DNA from 3 places in the Streptomyces sp. NPDC059743 genome. Region 2 is predicted to be linked to each of the others. Evidence: riboswitches for the same ligand, from Rfam matches in the RefSeq annotation. Region 2 holds a riboswitch; each other region holds the start of a gene.
The links. Region 2 has a riboswitch for thiamine pyrophosphate ahead of ACFV6H_RS02945 (thiamine ABC transporter substrate binding subunit). Riboswitches for the same ligand answer to the same signal wherever they lie in the genome.

Region 1 (5,920 bases), on a different contig from region 2:
TGTTCCGCAAGCTCACGAAACGCTTCGCGTTCCGCGACGACAGCGGCCCGCAGGCCGTCCAGGAACTGCTCTCCAAGTACGGCGGACAGCGCATCGTCCATGGCCACAGCCCCATTCCCTATCTGCTGGGCGAAGTCGGCACCGAAGATGTCTCGGACGGCGAGGCGGACACCGGCCCGGTGGTGGAAGGGCCACATGTATATGCCGACGGACTTGCCATCGCGATGGACGGCGGAGTGACCATGGCGGGAAAGCTGCTGGTCGTCCGGCTTCCTCTGGAGAACTGAAACACCGTCACGCGAGTGATTTCCGCAAACCCCCTGTCACCACGCGCCGGAAGAGCTCTACCATCGGTTTATCCGTAGCAGGCTCTCCTCCGTTTTCGCCAACTGCCCGCCCTATGCGGGCAAACCGGCCCTACGGAGCATCGGGGGATGCACATGAACAGCGCTCCACACCTGCTGAGCGAGGATCGCGCGGATTTCGAGCGGATCCTCGATGACGTGCTGCGCAACGCGCACGACCGGCCGGATCTCGACACGGTCGGGGAGCGGCTCAACAATGAGCAGCTCCGCACGATGACGCTGAACGCCACGGCGCTGATAACGACGGCCGCAGCCGCCGAGTACGAGCACTACAGAAAGATCCGCGAGGAGTCACGCTCGCCGGGGCCCTCGGTCTCGGTCCGCGATTCCGTGCTGGAGCCGGAGGGAAGCGAGCCGACGGGATCCGGTGCGGGGCTGACGGCTGTTGTCACCGTGCTGCTCCCGGTGCTCGGAGGCACGGCCGCGGTGATCTTCCTGCTCGTCGGTTATCTCCTCAAGGCGCTCAGCCGGCCGCCCGCGTTCGCCGACAGCCTGGTCGCCGTGGGCTGGTTCTTCGGTGCCATCACCGCGATAGGCATCCTGGCCGCCGCGACAGGCCTGCTGATCACGGCCCTGCGCAACAGCTCGACCCAGCTTCCGGCCGAGGAGCCGACGAGCGGTGAGCTGCCGGACGAAGTGGCCCGTGCGCGGGAGGCCTGGCGCCATGCCCTGCTGGAGCGCGGCATTCTGCCCTTCCTACGCGCCGCTCTGGCCGACCCGAGCGCGGATCCGGCCGCGCCGCCGCCCAGGTCGATCAAGCATCTGCCCAAGATCGGCTACAGCCGGCCCGACTTCACCAGCCCGGACGAAGGAGCCACCACCGGCCAGCGCCCGAGCTTCACCAGCCCGGACTTCACCAGCCCCGACTTCGGCGGCCCGGACCACCACCCGGAGTGACGTACGGCGCTGACGGCACCGGGGACCGCCGACGGCCCCGGAGACGTCGTCAGACAGCCGGTGTGAGCGGTGGGGCCCGGACCTCGGACCGAGGCCGCCACCGCTCACCTACCGCGAGTCTCCAGATCAGTCAGCCAGCGGCAGATATACGCGATTGCCGCTCGCCGCGAACTCCTTGGACTTCTGGGCCATGCCCGCCTCGATCTCGGCGGTTCCGAACACGGTGTCCTCCGTACCGGTGCCCTCCGTACCGGCGCCTGCCGTCCCGCCACTCGCCATGTCGCCGCCGTGCCGCTGCCGGATGTCCTGCGAGATCTTCATCGAGCAGAACTTGGGGCCGCACATCGAGCAGAAGTGGGCCGTCTTCGCCGGTTCGGCCGGGAGGGTCTCGTCGTGGAACTCCCGGGCCGTGTCCGGGTCGAGGGCCAGATTGAACTGGTCCTCCCAGCGGAACTCGAACCGGGCGTCGGAAAGGGCGTCGTCCCAGTCCTGCGCTCCCGGATGGCCCTTGGCGAGATCCGCCGCATGGGCTGCGATCTTGTAGGTGATGACACCGGTCTTGACGTCGTCCCGGTTCGGCAGACCGAGGTGCTCCTTGGGCGTGACATAGCAGAGCATCGCCGTCCCCCACCAGGCGATCATCGCCGCACCGATCCCGGAGGTGATGTGGTCGTACGCCGGAGCCACATCGGTCGTCAGCGGGCCGAGCGTGTAGAACGGCGCCTCCTCGCAGATCTCCTGCTGAAGGTCGATGTTCTCCTTGATCTTGTGCATCGGGACATGGCCCGGCCCTTCGATCATCGTCTGTACGCCCAGCCGCTTCGCGGTGGAGTTCAGCTCCCCGAGCGTCCGCAGCTCGGCGAACTGGGCCTCGTCGTTGGCATCCGCGATGGAGCCCGGCCGCAGACCGTCGCCCAGGGAGTACGTCACGTCGTACGCCGCGAGGATCTCGCACAGCTCCTCGAAGTTCTCGTACAGGAACGACTCCTTGTGGTGCGCCAGACACCAGGCCGCCATGATCGAGCCGCCCCGCGAGACGATGCCCGTCTTACGGCGCGCCGTCAGCGGCACATAGCGCAGCAGTACACCGGCATGGACCGTCATGTAGTCGACGCCCTGCTCGGCCTGCTCGACGACCGTGTCCTTGTAGATCTCCCAGGTCAGCTCCTCGGCCCTGCCGTCGACCTTCTCCAGCGCCTGGTAGAGCGGCACGGTGCCGATCGGCACGGGGGAGTTGCGCAGCACCCACTCACGCGTGGTGTGGATATTGCGGCCGGTGGAGAGGTCCATGACCGTGTCGGCGCCCCAGCGCGTCGCCCAGGTCATCTTCTCCACCTCCTCCTCGATGGAGGAAGTGACCGCGGAATTGCCGATGTTGGCGTTGACCTTGACCAGGAACCGCTTGCCGATGATCATCGGCTCGATCTCCGGGTGATTGACATTCGCCGGCAGTACGGCGCGGCCCGCGGCGATCTCCTCGCGGACGACCTCCGGAGACACGTTCTCGCGGATCGCGACATACTCCATCTCCGGTGTGATGTCTCCGCGACGGGCGTACGCGAGCTGTGTCACCACCTGCCCGCTCCGGCCCCGGCGCGGCTGACGCGGCCGGCCCGGGAAGACCGCGTCGAGGTTACGCAGTCCTCCGCGCGGCGCCGTGTGCTTGAGCCCGTCGTCCTCGGGACGGACCGGCCGGCCCGCGTACTCCTCGGTGTCACCTCGCCCGATGATCCAGTTCTCCCGCAGCGGCGCGAGACCGCGGCGTACATCGGTCTCGACGGTGGGATCGGTGTACGGCCCCGAGGTGTCGTACAGCGTCACATCCTGGCCGTTGGTGAGGTGCACCCGGCGGACCGGCACCTGAAGGTCGGGGCGTGAGCCCTGGACATATCCCTTGTGCCAGCCGATGGACCTCTGGGCCTCGATCGGATCTCCCGAATCGGAGGCAGGCGTGTGTGCGTCCTGAACGGTCATGAGACCTACTCCCTACGCCGGCATTACCCGGTAACAGGTTCAGCGGTCGGCGCAGCTCAGGAGTCCTGGGGATACTCCCCGGGACTACACAGTCAGCGCCCTCTCAGCCCGGTGCTCCGAGCTCCCGCGTGTGCAAAAGGTGCCCCCACGCTAGCGTCATATCCGGCGTGCTGAACAGAGGGCCTCTGGCTTCTTGCGATGATCGGAGGGTGACCTCACCCCAGCAGACCCACGAATCACACGGACACTCGCACAGCCATGGCCCCGCCGCGCCGGTCTCCCAGCACCTTCGCAAGGTCATCGCCGCGGTCCTGATTCCGTTCGCGACTGCGGTGGTCGTCGGGCTGGCCGTGCTCTGGCCGGGTGGCGCACCGGCGCATGAGCGCACCGGTGTGGGCTTCGACCGGCAGACCGAGCAGGGCCGGGTGGTACAGATCCAGTCGGTCGACTGCAAGGACGTGAACGCCGCCCAGATCCCGTCCACCGGCGATACCTCAAAACCTCAGGGACGTGAGGCGGAGCGGGCGGAGAACGGTGACTGCACCAAGGCGACGATCGAGGTCACCAGCGGCAAGGAGAAAGGGCGGACCTTTATCGAGGTCGTCCAGCCGGACGCACCGCGACAGTTTCACGTGAAACAGGGCGTAGTGGTGGCATACGCACCCGACGCGCCTCGCGATCTCCAGTACTCCGTGACGGATGTGAACCGCAGATTCCCCATGGCCCTGCTGGCGGGGATCTTCGCCCTGGCGGTGGTCGTGGTGGGGCGGCTGCGCGGTCTCATGGCCCTGGTCGCACTCGCCGTCTCCTTCGCCGTGCTGACACTGTTCATCCTGCCCGCGATTCTTCAGGGCTCGAATCCGCTGGTCGTGGCGGTGGTCGGGGCCAGCGCGATCATGCTGCTCGCGCTCTATATGTGTCACGGTCTGACAGCCCGTACCTCGGTCGCGGTCCTCGGCACACTGATCTCACTGCTGCTGATCGGGCTGCTGGGCTCGCTCTTCATCGGCTGGGCGAGCCTGACCGGCAATACCGACGACAACACCGGGCTGATCCATGGCCTCTATCCCGAAATCGATATGAGCGGTCTGCTGCTGGCGGGCGTCATCATCGGTTCACTCGGTGTGCTCGACGATGTGACCGTCACACAGACCTCGGCGGTCTGGGAGCTGCATCAGGCGGATCCGTCGATGGGACCGCGTGCCCTCTACCGGGCCGGTATCCGGATCGGCCGGGACCATATCGCCTCGGTGGTCAATACGCTCGTCCTCGCCTACGCGGGCGCCGCGCTGCCGCTGCTGCTGCTCTTCTCGATCGCGCAGTCGGGCGTGGGTACGGTCGCGAACAGTGAGCTGGTGGCGGAGGAGATCGTCAGAACGCTGGTGGGCTCGATCGGTCTGGTCGCATCGGTGCCGGTGACCACGGCGCTGGCGGCGCTGGTGGTCTCCGCCGATCGCTCGGGGCAGAAGGACTCGCCAGTGGCCCCGACGACGGCCCCGACGGAGGCTCTGCCTCCCACACCGCCGTATCCGGCTCCTGGTGGGACAGCGGGCCCCTGGTCGGCGGGTCCGGCAGGCCCGGCAGGTCCAGCAGGCCCGACGAGTACGACAGGCCCGGCGGGCCTCTCGGATCCCGAGGGCCCGGAAGCGGCGCCGTCACTGCCGGTACAGAGCGCACCGGCGCGCAAACTGGGCGGCGGCAAGGGCCGACGCCGCAAGAAGTAGTCCCTCTGGTCCCTCTGCCGTCCCGGCCCGGAAATCGCCGTCCCGTCCGGAAATCCGTTCGGCCGTAAAGGATCACCCGGACGGCCCCGTTCGGACCGGCTCAGCCGGCATTCTCCTCGGCCAGGATGCGGCCGAGCGCCTCCTCAAGATTGCCCTCGAAGTCACCGAGCGTGCGCTCCTGACCGAGCGGAACCAGTCGGTCCGTGCGGTCGAGGAAGGCCACCAGAGGCGCGGCACTGACGCGGAAGAGCGCGTGATCGTCGCCGACCTGGAGCCGGATATGGACATCGGAGAGGTCCTCGGGCTCGGTGGGCGCGATATGCACATCGCCGTCACCGCTCGGCGTGTTGATCCCGTCGAGCAGCAGCTCACGGCCGAAGGTCCAGGTGACAGGCGCATCGCCGGGCAGATGGAATGTCATGCGCACGGCGTAGGGATCTCTCATCTCGTAATGGAGTTCCACCGGGATCCGGAACGCCAGCTCCTCCGAGACAAGGAAGCTCATCAGGACCTCGGCCTGCACCGACTCGCGCATCGTGTACTCCGGAGTAGATGAAACAGTGGCTGGGAATGATCCCCGTTGACCCTCTTGACGCAATCGTCCTGTAAGCGCTAGCAGATCACAAGGAGTAATTTTTCAGATACAGATAGAGAAGGCGAGCGCGCTGAGCAGCGATCCGGTCTCTCTGTGTAATCGCTCGACTGCCGGGAGCCGTTGCCCTCGCTCGTGGAGTGGCACAGAAACAGCCACGGTCGCCGCCACGGATCCAAAACGGACGGGCGCGTCGAGCGTGTCGTCGTGCCGGCGCGTGTCGTGCCGGCGGCCGATCGAGTCGGTAATCCTGCCGCGACGATTCTGCACAGCCTCACCGAGGGCGAAAACACTCGGAGCTGCGCTTTCTGTAACCGTGGCCAAAGTCGCCCCCAGGCATGCCGACGGGCGAGAGCCCGCCCGCGGGG
Region 2 (5,920 bases):
CGGTCCGGGCGCGCGATGAACACCGTCGCACCGAACTCACCGAGCGAGACCGCGAACGCGAAACCGGCCGCGACCAGCAACGCCCGCCGTACCAGCGGCAGATCGACATCCCGCCAGACACGCAGCGGCGACGCTCCGAGGACGGCCGCCGCCTCGCGCAGCCGTCCGTCCACCGCCCGCAGCACCGGCAGCATGGTCCGTACGACGAACGGGACGCCCACCAGGGCCTGTGCGAGCGGCACCAGAATCCAGGAGGCCCGCAGATCGAGCGGCGGCTTGTCGAGTGTGATCAGAAAGCCGAAGCCGACGGTCACCGCGGAGACTCCGAGCGGCAGCATCAGCAGCGCGTCGAAGCCGCGTACGAGCCGGCCCGCGCGCCGGGTCAGCGCGGCGGCGGCGAGTCCGCCCACCACCAGCGCCACGGCCGTCGCGACCAGCGCGTAACGGAGGGAGTTCCAGACGGCTTCCAGCGGAGGTACGAGAAAGGTCCCGCCGCTCGCGTCCACCGAGCCGAGCGCCCGGTAGAAGCCGAAACCGTACCCGCCGGGCCCGTCGAGGGAGCGCTCGACCAGTACGCCCAGCGGCAGCAGGACCAGCAGCAGCACGGTGCCGAGCACTCCGCCGAGCAGCGCCCACTGCCCGGCGCCGCGCGGTCTGCGCGCGGTCAGCGCGGGATCGACCAGTTTCAGCGCGCCCTCGCGTCTGCGTACGGTCCACGCGTGCACGGCCAGCACACCGCCGACCGCCGCGAACTGTACGAGTGTGAGCACGGCCGCGGTGGGCAGGTCGAGCAGTTGCGCGGTCTGCCGGTAGATCTCCACCTCCAGGGTGGAGTAGGCGGGGCCGCCCAGGATCTGTACGACGCCGAAGGAGGTGAAGGTGAAGAGGAAGACCATCAGCGCGGCGGCGGCCACGGCGGGCGCGAGGGCCGGCAGCGTCACTCGCCACCAGGCCATGAGCCGGCCCGCGCCCAGCACTCGCGCGGCCTCCTCCTGGCGCGGATCGAGCTGCGCCCACAGACCGCCCACGGTCCTGATGACCACGGCGTAGTTGAAGAAGACATGGGCGAGGAGGATCGCCCAGACGGTGGTGTCGAGCCGTACGCCCCACAGCTCGTCCAGCAGTCCGCCGCGCCCGAGCAGCGCGAGGAAAGCCGTACCGACGACGACCGTGGGCAGGACGAACGGGACGGTGACCACCGCGCGCAGGAGTTGTCTGCCGGGGAAGTCGAAGCGTGCGAAAACGTACGCGCCGGGCAGTGCGATCAGCAGAGTGAGCGCGGTGGAGGCGAGCGCCTGCCAGGTGGTGAACCACAGGACGTCGAGGATGTCGGGACGGCTCAGTACGTCACCGACGCGGCCGAACCGCCAGGCACCGTCGGCCTTGAGCCCACGGCCGACGATCGCGGCCACGGGATAGGCGAAGAAGACTGCGAAGAACGCGACGGGCACGGCCATGAGGGCGAGCCGGACGGCGTTCGCGCGCCCGGCCCGCCTTCTCTCCGGAGTACGACGGGTCTGCCGGTCCCGGCTCGCCGCTTTGCCGGCTACTTCACCACGAGTGAGGTCCACGACTGGATCCACTGCTCACGGTTGGCGGCGATCTTGTCGGGTGCCACGGTCTCGGGCTCGCTGACCGTCGCGCCGAACTTCGTGAACAGCTCGGGCAGCTCCACACTCTTGACGACCGGGTTGACGAACATATTGAGCGGCATGTCCGCCTGGAAGGTCTCGCTGATCAGAAAGTCCAGCAGGGCCTTGCCGCCCGCCTCGTTCCTCGCGCCCGTGAGCAGCCCGGCGAACTCGATCTGCCGGAAGCAGGTGCCGGTGGAGACTCCGGTCGGGGCCTCCTTCGGCTGCGGTTCGGCGTACAGCACCTCGACGGGCGGGCTGGAGGCGTACGAGACGACGAGCGGACGGTCGGCCTTGGCCTTCTTGCCTCCGGCCGAGCCCGAGAAGCTCTCGTTGTAGGCCTGCTCCCAGCTGTCCACGACCTGGACGCCGTTGGCCTTCAGCTTCTTCCAGTACTCCTGCCAGCCGTTGTCGCCGTACCGCGCGGCCGTGCCGAGGAGGAAGCCGAGACCGGGCGAGGAGGTCGCGGCGTTCTCGGTGACCAGCAGATTCTTGTACTGCGGCTTGATCAGATCGTCAAAAGACTGCGGAGGTGCGAGCTTCTTGTCCGCGAAATACTTCTTGTCGTAGTTGACACAGATATCGCCGGTGTCGATCGGTGTGACGCGGTTCTTGCTCCCGTCGAGCCGGGTGACCGCGTCGACCTGGTCGAGGCCCTTCGCCTCGTACGGCGTGAAGAGACCGTTGTCGAGGGCGCGGGAGAGCAGGGTGTTGTCGACGCCGAAGAAGACATCGCCCTGAGGCGAACCTTTGGTCAGGATCTCCTTGTTGAGGGCCTCGCCCGCGTCTCCGCTCTTGAGCACCTTGACCGTGTAGCCGGTCCGCGCGGTGAACTCCTTGAGCACGGCGGGAGTGGCGTTGAACGAGTCGTGGCTGACCAGAGTGACGGTCTTCGACGCCGTCCCGCCACCGCCCGTACCGGCGCTGTCGCCGGACGACGCGGAGCCGTCGGAGCCGCCGCAGGCGGCGAGCGAGGAGACACCGAGCGCGGCGGCGACCGCGGCGACCGCCATTCTTCTGACGCTGATGGTGCTCACTGATGTGGTGCTCACTGATTTTCCTCCTGGGATGTCCAGGAGAAGACGCGGCCCTGCCCGGAGTCCGGACGGACCGGACTCCGGGCAGGGCGCAACAGCTTGAGTGGTGACCGAACTTCCTACCCAGAATGACCTGGGCGAGGTTCAGAGGGTCTGTGGCCGCTGCCCGCTCTCACGGACATATGCCACACTCTCAGCGCTGTGGCGCTCCCCTGTCGGAAAATATGCAATGCGTTCGCGCCAAGGTTACATGCACCGCATATCCAGGCCCGGTTCACCTCCGAGACAGCCTGCTCACGGGCAGGTCCGTCGGCCGCGCGGCCCGCCCGCCAGGAGCCACGACGCCCTACCGCTCCGACGCGGCCAACTGCCCACACGCTCCGTCGATCTCCTGGCCGCGGGTGTCCCGTACGGTCACGGGCACTCCATGGGCCGCGATCGCCTCGACAAAGGCCTTTTCGTCCTCGGGCCGCGAGGCCGTCCACTTCGATCCCGGTGTCGGGTTGAGCGGGATCAGATTGACGTGCACCCGCTTGCCCTTGAGCAGCCGGCCCAGCCGGTCGCCGCGCCACGCCTGGTCGTTGATGTCACGGATCAGCGCGTACTCGATGGAGACCCGGCGGCCCGACTTCTCCGCGTACTCCCACGCCGCGTCCAGCACTTCCCGTACCTTCCAGCGCGTATTGACCGGGACGAGGGTGTCGCGCAGCTCGTCGTCGGGCGCGTGCAGGGAGACCGCGAGCCGGCACTTGAAGCCCTCGTCGGCGAAGCGCAGCATCGCGGGCACCAGACCGACCGTCGAGACGGTGATCCCGCGCTGCGACAGTCCCAGACCGTCGGGCTCGGGATCGGTCAGCCGGCGGATCGCGCCGACCACCCGCCTGTAGTTGGCGAGCGGTTCGCCCATGCCCATGAAGACGATGTTCGACAGCCGGGAGGGCCCGCCCGGCACATCGCCGTCGCGCAGGGCACGCATCCCGTCCACGATCTGGTGCACGATCTCGGCGGTGGACAGATTGCGGTCGAGACCGGCCTGTCCTGTGGCGCAGAACGGGCAGTTCATCCCGCAGCCCGCCTGCGACGAGATACACATCGTGACCCTGTCCGGATAGCGCATCAGCACGGACTCGACCAGAGTGCCGTCGTGCAGCCGCCAGAGCGTCTTACGGGTGGTGTCGTCGTCGCAGGAGATATGCCGCACCACCGACATCAGCTCGGGCAGCAGCTCCGCCGCGAGCTTCTGACGCGCGGCGGCCGGGATGTCGGTCCACTGCTCGGGATCGTGTGCGAACCGCGCGAAGTAGTGCTGCGAAAGCTGCTTGGCACGGAACGCCTTCTCGCCCATCGCGGCGACGGCCTCGCGGCGCTCGGCGGGAGTGAGGTCGGCGAGATGCCGCGGGGGCTTCTTGGCTCCGCGGGGCGCGACAAAGGTGAGTTCTCCAGGTACAGGCATGGTGGATCCAGTGTCGCAGACATACGAAGGAGGCCCGCTGTCCTGTGGACAACGGGCCTCCGTACGGTATCGGGCCTGGTCACAAGCGTGACCGAAGGCGCCCGGTCAGGATCCGACGAAGATCACCAGCAGCAGCCAGAACACCGGCGCCGTGGGCAGCAGCGAGTCGAGCCGGTCCATGATGCCGCCGTGTCCCGGCAGCAGGGTGCCCATGTCCTTGATGCCGAGATCGCGCTTGATCATGGACTCGCCGAGATCGCCGAGTGTGGCGGTGGCCGCGACCGCCAGTCCCAGCAGCAGGCCCTGCCACCAGATCCCGTCGTTGATCAGGAACTGCATACAGAGCGCGCCCGCCACCATGGCGAAGACGATGGCTCCGGCCAGCCCTTCCCTGGTCTTGCCAGGGCTGATGCGCGGCGCGAGCTTGTGCGTACCGAAGCGCCAGCCGACCGCGTACGCGCCCGTGTCGCTGACGACCGTGAGCACCATGAACATCAGGACCCGCCACGGACCGTCGTCCGCCGTGAGCATCATCGTCACGAAGGTGGCCAGGAACGGTACGTAGAACGCGGCGAAGATCCCGGCCGTGACGTCCTTCAGATAGCCCTCGGGCGGTTCCGTCATCCGCCAGACCAGCACCGCGAGCGCCGTCAGGGCCATCGCGACCCAGGCGCCCTCGGCACCGCGCAGATAGCCGGCGACGACCATCGCGGCGCCGCCGATCGCCAGCGGTACCAGCGGGGCCTTGATGCCCTTCTTCTCGTCCAGCCGCGAGGTCAGCTCCCACAGCCCGACGACCACCGCGACCGCGACGACACCCACGAACACGGCCTTGACGATGAAGAGCGACGCCACGACGACCACACCGAGGCCGAGGCCCACTCCTATGGCCGCGCGCAGATCACGGCCCGCCCGCTTCCTCGGTGGCGGTGGTGACTGTGCTCCCATGGGCTCCTGTGGCGTCTCGTCACGGAACAGAGGGCCGCCCGGCCGAGCACCCTCCCGGTCGTCATCCTGGTCCCCGCCGTTCGCGGGTCCGTCGGGCACGATGGGCATGGGCCGAGTCTGCTGTGTGTCCAGCGCGTCGTATGCGGGACCCGCCGGGGCGGCCCCGTGGTCGGTCGGTCCCCAGTAGTCGGTGTAACCGGAGTAACCGGCCGTCGGCGGGGCTCCCCGGGAAGAGTCGTTCATCAGACCTCGAGCAGCTCGGCTTCCTTGTGCTTGAGCAGCTCGTCCACCTGCGCGACATACTTCGCGGTGGTGTCGTCGAGCTCCTTCTCCGCGCGGCGTCCCTCGTCCTCGCCGACCTCGCCGTCCTTGACCAGTTTGTCGATGGTCTCCTTGGCCTTGCGGCGGACCGCGCGGATCGAGATCTTCGAGTCCTCGGCCTTGGTCTTGGCGACCTTGATGAACTCCTTGCGGCGGTCCTGGGTCAGCTCCGGGAACACCACCCGGATGATATTGCCGTCGTTGCTCGGGTTGACGCCGAGGTCGGAGTCACGGATCGCCTGCTCGATATTGCGCAGGGCGCTCTTGTCGAACGGGGTCACCACGGCCATCCGCGCCTCGGGCACGGCGAACGAGGCGAGCTGGTTGATCGGGGTCAGGGCACCGTAGTAGTCCGCCACGATCTTGTTGAACATCGCCGGATGTGCCCGCCCTGTGCGGATCGCGGCGAAGTCGTCTTTGGCGACCAGGACGGCCTTCTCCATCTTCTCCTCGGCCTCGAGGAGGGTCTCTTCGATCACCACTTGCTCCTGCGTGTCTTGAGTGGGCCCGGCGTGCGCGTGGGCCGGCGG
Region 3 (5,920 bases), on a different contig from region 2:
GCGATAACGCCCGTCGAGCACCTGCCCGACGATGGGATCGTGAAGGGTCGTATCCACGAACCTGAGTCTACGGTGCGGGTTCTGGCGGGCGCGGTGTGCGCCTTGCGCGCCTGCGGCGCGGGGTGCGGTGGGTGGTGGGTGCGGGTGTCGGGGCCTCCGGAGGTACATGTCCGGACGGCATGCTGTGTTTTCCCGGGGGACACCCCCGGACCCCCGTACGCCGCGTGCGGGCCGGTGTGCGGCACAAATCACGCTTTAGTGTCCGGACACGCACCTCCTGCGACCCCGACCCCCTCCCGCCGCACGCCGGGTTTCCACTCTGTCCGGGCCCGCATATCCAGCCCGTCCGGCGTTTGAGGACGGAACCGGCGACCCCCGTGCCGGGTTCCCAGACGGTAGGGGCCCGCCCCATCGCGCCCCGGCCGCAGGCCGGAAAATCAAGCCCGTCCGGCGATTGAGGACGAAACGGCCGGCCGGACGGACCCGGCGCGCGCCCGCTACGTGAACGCCGGGCGTTCCGGGTCCAGGGACGGCAACCCGTCCGTTGGCGACGACGCCGTCGCGAAGTGGCGGCGAGGGATTCGGCCCGCCCGGCGCGCCAGCCGGCCCGCCTCCACCGCGTGCCGCATCGCCTCCGCCATCAGCACCGGCTCCCGCGCCCGCGTCACCGCCGACGCCAGCATCACCGCCGCGCACCCCAGCTCCATCGCCAGCGCCGCGTCCGACGCGGTGCCCGCGCCCGCGTCCAGGATCACCGGTACGCCCGCCCGCTCCACGATGAGCTCGAAGTTGTGCGGGTTGCGGATCCCGAGGCCGGAGCCGATCGGCGAGCCCAGCGGCATGATCGCGGCGCAGCCCACGTCCTCCAGCTTTCTGGCGAGCACGGGATCGTCGTTGGTGTACGGCAGCACCGTGAAGCCGTCGTCGACCAAGATCTCGGCCGCGTCCAGCAGTTCGATCGGGTCGGGCAGCAGCGTCCGCTCGTCCGCGACCACCTCCAGCTTGATCCACTCCGTACCGAGCGCCTCGCGCGCCAGCCTGGCGGTCAGGACCGCCTCGCCCGCCGTGAAGCAGCCCGCCGTGTTGGGCAGGGCGCGGATGCCCAGGGAGTCGAGTACGGAGAGGACCGAGCCCTGGACCGTGGGATCGAGGCGACGCATCGCGACGGTGGTGAGTTCCGTGCCCGAGGCGCGCAGACAGCGTTCCAGTACGTCCAGGCTGGGCGCTCCGCCCGTGCCCATGATCAGCCGTGAGTTGAGGACGGTGGAGCCGATGGTGAGCCGGTCGTCGGCCATGGCGGCTCAGCCTCCCTGGACCGCGGTGAGGACTTCCACCCGGTCGCCGTCGCCGAGCACCGTGCCGGACCAGTGGCCGCGCGGCACCACCGTCTCGTTGACGGCGGCGGCGACACCCGAGGGCGCGGGAGTGAGGGAGGCGACCAGGATGTCGAGGGTGGTGCCGGAGGCGAGATCGCGGGCCTCGCCGTTCACGGAGACGGTCACACGGACAGAGGTGCTCATACGGTCAGCTCCCGCGGTACGGAGGTGAGGTCCTGCGGTACGGAGGTGAAGCGGCGCGGAGTGAACGGGCGCGCCACGTCCGGGAGTTCGCCGGTGGTCAGCACCGCGGCCAGCGCGTCGCCGGTGACCGGTGTGAGCAGCACGCCGTTGCGGTAGTGCCCGGTCGCGAGACTCAGCCCCGGCAGCGCGGTCGGTCCCAGCAGCGGCGCGTTGTCAGGCGAGCCCGGACGCAGTCCCGCGCGGGTCTCGGTGAGCGGCAGTTCGGTGATGCCGGGAACCAGTTCGTGCGCGTCCCGCAGCAGCTCGTACACTCCGCCCGCCGTGACCGTGGTGTCCCAGCCCAGCTCCTCGCTGGTGGCGCCGACGACCAGCTCGCCGTTCTCGCGCGGCACCAGATACACCTGGCTGCCGCGCACCACGGCCCGTACCGTCCTGGACAGGAACGGCGCGTACGGACGAGGCACCGTCAGCCGCAGGACCTGGCCCTTGACGGGCCGTACCGGCGGCAGGACTTCGTCAGGGACGCCCGCCAGCCGTCCGCTCAGACTGCCGGCCGCCAGTACCACCTGGTCCGCGGTGAGCGCGCGCCCGTCGTCCAGTACGGCACCGGCGGCCCGGTCCCGTACGACGGAGAGCCGCTCGGCCCAGGCGCGGTGGAAGACCACTCCGGCCCGTTCACAGGCGGTGAGCAGGGCGGAGGCGAGCCGGCGTGGATCGATCTGGTGGTCGCCGTCCACGCGCAGACCGCCGCGTACGCCCGGCGCGAGCATCGGTTCGAGACGCCGGCACTCGCGTCCTGTGAGCCACTCGGACGTCAGGCCCGAGCGCTGCTGAAGGGCGTGCAGTTCGCGCAGCTCGGCGCGGTCGTCGGTGTCGAGGGCGACGGCGAGCGTGCCGCAGGCGCGGTAGCCGGTCTCCTGGCCGCTCGCCTCCTCCAGCTCGGCCACGAACTCCGGATAGCGCTCCGCCGAGGCGAGATTGAGCCCGAGCAGAAGCTGTTCGCCGTGGTGGAGTTCGGTGACGGCGGCGAGCATGCCCGCCGCGACCCGCGCGGCGCCTCCGCCGGGACCGGGATCGACGACGGCGGTACGCAGCCCGTGCTGCGCGGCCCGCCAGGCCGTGACCAGTCCGATGATTCCGCCGCCGATGACCAGGACATCGGAAGCGGTCTTCTCCTGGGACGACTGCATGGGCGTCCAGCCCCTCCCTTCGCCGGCATGACCCGGATCAGGTTCGTACGGTCGGAGGCCGCTTCAGCCTCCCTCTCAGCCCGGTGCGTCCGGACTCCCGCGAGGTAGTGTCGACGGCCAGCGTAACGCGCGGCCCGCCGTGCGGTAAGGCCGTCCTGGCGGGGCGGGAGCCGGAACGGTCCTCCGCCTGCGGTCCGTCCGCTGCTTAAGGTGATCGGGTGAGCGAGCAGCGCAGACACGAGCAGTCGCAGAGACAGCGGGAACGGCCGGGCGTCGTCATCGTCGGTGCGGGCATGGCGGGCGTGCAGACCGCCGTGGCCCTGCGGGAGAAGGGCTACGAGGGCCCGGTCACCCTGATCGGCGCGGAACCTCATCCGCCGTACGACCGGCCTCCGCTCTCCAAGGCGGTCCTGCTGGGCACGGCGGACGGCTCGGCCTTCGACATCGACTTCGAGGCACTCTCCGTCCGGCTGAGACTCGGCGTCGAGGTCACCGGACTGCGCCCGGACGCGCGGGAGGTCGACACCGCGGCCGGGCCCGTCCCGTACGGCGTACTGGTCCTCGCGACCGGCGCGGAGCCGGTCGGACTGCCCGGCGCCGTGGCCGTGCCGGGCGTCCATCTGCTGCGCACCCTGGACGACGCCGAGGCGCTGCGGCCCGTGCTCGGCCGGCGGGACCGGATCGTGGTCGTCGGCGCCGGATGGATCGGCGCGGAGTTCACCACCGCCGCGCGCGAGGCCGGGTGTGCCGTGACGGTCGTGGAGGCGGCGGACCGGCCGCTGCCGGGCGCCCTGCCGGCCGAGGTCGCCGCACCGATGGCGCGGTGGTACGCGGAGAGCGGCGCCGCGCTGCTGACCGGTGTACGGGTGGCCGGTGTCGAGCCGGGCGCGGTGCTCCTCGCGGACGGCCGGCGGCTGTCCGCCGACGCGGTGGTCGTGGGCATAGGCGCGCGACCCTCGACGGACTGGCTGACCGGCTCCGGTATCGCGCTGGGCCCGGACGGCGCGATCGTCGCGGACGAGCGGCTGGCGACGTCCCTGCCCGATGTCTACGCGGTCGGCGACTGCGCGTCCTTCCCGTCCGCCCGTTACGGCGAGCGGCTGCTCGTGCACCACTGGGACAACGCGCTCCAGGGCCCTCGTACGGTCGCCGCCCAGGCCGTCGGCGAGAGCGAGCAGCTCTACGATCCCGTGCCGTACTTCTGGTCGGAGCAGTTCGGCCGGTTCGTCCAGTACGCGGGCCATCACACGGCGGAGGACACCCTGGTGTGGCGCGGCGATCCGGCGGACGCCGCCTGGTCGGTGGTGTGGCTGCGGGACGGCGCGCTGAGGGCCCTGCTCGCCGTCGGCAGGCCGCGCGATCTGGCGCAGGGCCGCAAGCTGATGGAGGCGGGCGCGCGGCTGGACCGGGCGCGGGCCGCCGATCCCGCGGTACCGCTGCGCAAGGCCGTTCTCTGAGGTTTCGTGTCTCTGAGGTATCGCGACGCGCTCCGTGCCGTGCTCCGTGACGCGCTCCGTGCCGTGCGTGGTGGCTGCTCGGGGCTGCTCCGGGCGGACTTGGTTCGTGGCGTCTGTCAGTCCGGGATGGCACGCTTGTCGTGTGACCGAGATTGACGCAAAGATCGATGCTCTCGTCCCCGCCTGGCTTCACCTGCCCGACATCGCGGAAGCCCTCGATGTCGAGGTGACGCGCGTGCGGCAGCTGGTGAAGGAAGGGCAGCTCATCGCCGTGCGCCGCGGTGAGAACAGGACACTCCAGGTGCCCGCCGCCTTCCTCGACGGCGGCAAGGTCGTCAAGGGCCTCGCCGGGACCCTGACGCTGCTGAGGGACGACGGCTTCACCGACGAAGAGATGCTCGAATGGCTCTTCACTTCCGACCCGACCCTGCCGGGCACGCCCGCACAGGCGCTCAGCGAGAATCGCGGCACGGAGGTGAAGCGCCGGGCCCAGGCGCTCGCCGTCTGATCCACTCACCATTCGCGGTGTGCGGCGGTGCCTTCATGACCGCGTGGCGGTCCCGGCACCTCCGCACACCGCCGACCCGACGGGGGGACTTCCCATGCCCGAGGCCATGCCCGATGCCATGTCAGGGACCATGCCAGGGGCCTGTGTGTCTGCCGTGCCCGGGGCCCGTGCGTCGCTCTCCGACGCCCGGCTCTATCTCTGCACGGACGCACGCAGGCGGCAGGGAGATCTTCCCGAGTTCCTGGACGCCGTGCTCGCGTCCGGTGTGGACATCGTGCAGCTGCGGGACAAGGGCATGGAGGCGGCCGAGGAGCTGGAGCACCTCCAGGTCTTCGCGGACGCCTGCCGCCGTCATGGCGCGCTGCTCGCCGTGAACGACCGCGCGGATGTGGCGCATGCCGTCGGCTCCGACGTACTGCATCTGGGACAGGGCGATCTGCCCGTTCCCGCGGCCCGCGCGATCCTCGGGGACATCCCGCTGATCGGCCGTTCCACCCATGCCGAGGCCGAGGTGGACGCCGCCGCCGTCGAGCCGGGCGTGGACTACTTCTGTACGGGCCCGTGCTGGCCCACTCCGACCAAACCGGGCCGTCATGCGCCCGGGCTCGCTCTGGTGCGCCATGCCGCCGCGCTGGGCACGGACCGGCCGTGGTTCGCGATCGGCGGTATCGACGCGGCCAATCTCGACCAGGTGCTGGACGCCGGTGCCCGCCGGATCGTCGTCGTACGGGCGATCACCGAGGCCGACGATCCGGCCGCGGCGACGGCCGGCCTGGCCAAGCGCGTACGGGAACGGGCCGTGTGACGCGATCGACGGGCCGTGTGACGCGACGGACGGGCCGTGTGACGCAACCGTAAATCCGGGCAAATACCCCCGTCCGGTTGGGGGACCGCCACGCCCTCGATAACCTGCCCCTATGGCCTCCGGCACAGCTTCGACCAGATCAGATCACGCACTGACCGTGCGTGATCTGCTCGCGACCGGCAAGACATCGTTCTCGTTCGAGTTCTGGGCGCCCAAGACCGAGAAGGGCGAGCGCAATCTCTGGAACGCGCTGCGCCGGGTCGAAGCGGTGGCGCCCAGCTTTGTCTCCGTGACCTATGGCGCGGGCGGCTCCACCCGGGCGGGCACGGTCAAGGCCACGGAGCGCATCGCCTCCGACACCACACTCACGCCGGTCGCGCATCTCACGGCCGTCGGCCAGTCCGTCGCCGAACTGCGCAATATGGTCGGGCAGTACGCCG

Region 1: linked by a shared signal. The riboswitch ahead of thiC (phosphomethylpyrimidine synthase ThiC) and the one ahead of ACFV6H_RS02945 (thiamine ABC transporter substrate binding subunit) in region 2 are both predicted to bind thiamine pyrophosphate.
Region 3: linked by a shared signal. The riboswitch ahead of thiO (glycine oxidase ThiO) and the one ahead of ACFV6H_RS02945 (thiamine ABC transporter substrate binding subunit) in region 2 are both predicted to bind thiamine pyrophosphate.

Annotation. Positions count from the first base shown of each region.
Region 1 is NZ_JBHWGS010000011.1:21,226-27,145, reverse strand. It holds gene ACFV6H_RS20240 (metallophosphoesterase) at 1-287, shown strand, start outside; gene ACFV6H_RS20235 (hypothetical protein) at 435-1,262, shown strand; gene thiC (phosphomethylpyrimidine synthase ThiC) at 1,389-3,236, opposite strand; TPP riboswitch at 3,229-3,374, opposite strand; gene ACFV6H_RS20225 (YibE/F family protein) at 3,446-4,960, shown strand; gene ACFV6H_RS20220 (SsgA family sporulation/cell division regulator) at 5,061-5,495, opposite strand.
Region 2 is NZ_JBHWGS010000001.1:638,544-644,463, reverse strand. It holds gene ACFV6H_RS02950 (ABC transporter permease) at 1-1,457, opposite strand, end outside; gene ACFV6H_RS02945 (thiamine ABC transporter substrate binding subunit) at 1,547-2,644, opposite strand; TPP riboswitch at 2,767-2,892, opposite strand; gene rlmN (23S rRNA (adenine(2503)-C(2))-methyltransferase RlmN) at 3,015-4,121, opposite strand; gene ACFV6H_RS02935 (phosphatidate cytidylyltransferase) at 4,227-5,312, opposite strand; gene frr (ribosome recycling factor) at 5,312-5,869, opposite strand.
Region 3 is NZ_JBHWGS010000006.1:96,905-102,824, forward strand. It holds gene pknB (Stk1 family PASTA domain-containing Ser/Thr kinase) at 1-57, opposite strand, end outside; gene ACFV6H_RS13025 (thiazole synthase) at 498-1,295, opposite strand; gene thiS (sulfur carrier protein ThiS) at 1,302-1,520, opposite strand; gene thiO (glycine oxidase ThiO) at 1,517-2,710, opposite strand; TPP riboswitch at 2,708-2,821, opposite strand; gene ACFV6H_RS13040 (NAD(P)/FAD-dependent oxidoreductase) at 3,004-4,167, shown strand; gene ACFV6H_RS13045 (Rv2175c family DNA-binding protein) at 4,310-4,675, shown strand; gene thiE (thiamine phosphate synthase) at 4,806-5,480, shown strand; gene metF (methylenetetrahydrofolate reductase [NAD(P)H]) at 5,593-5,920, shown strand, end outside.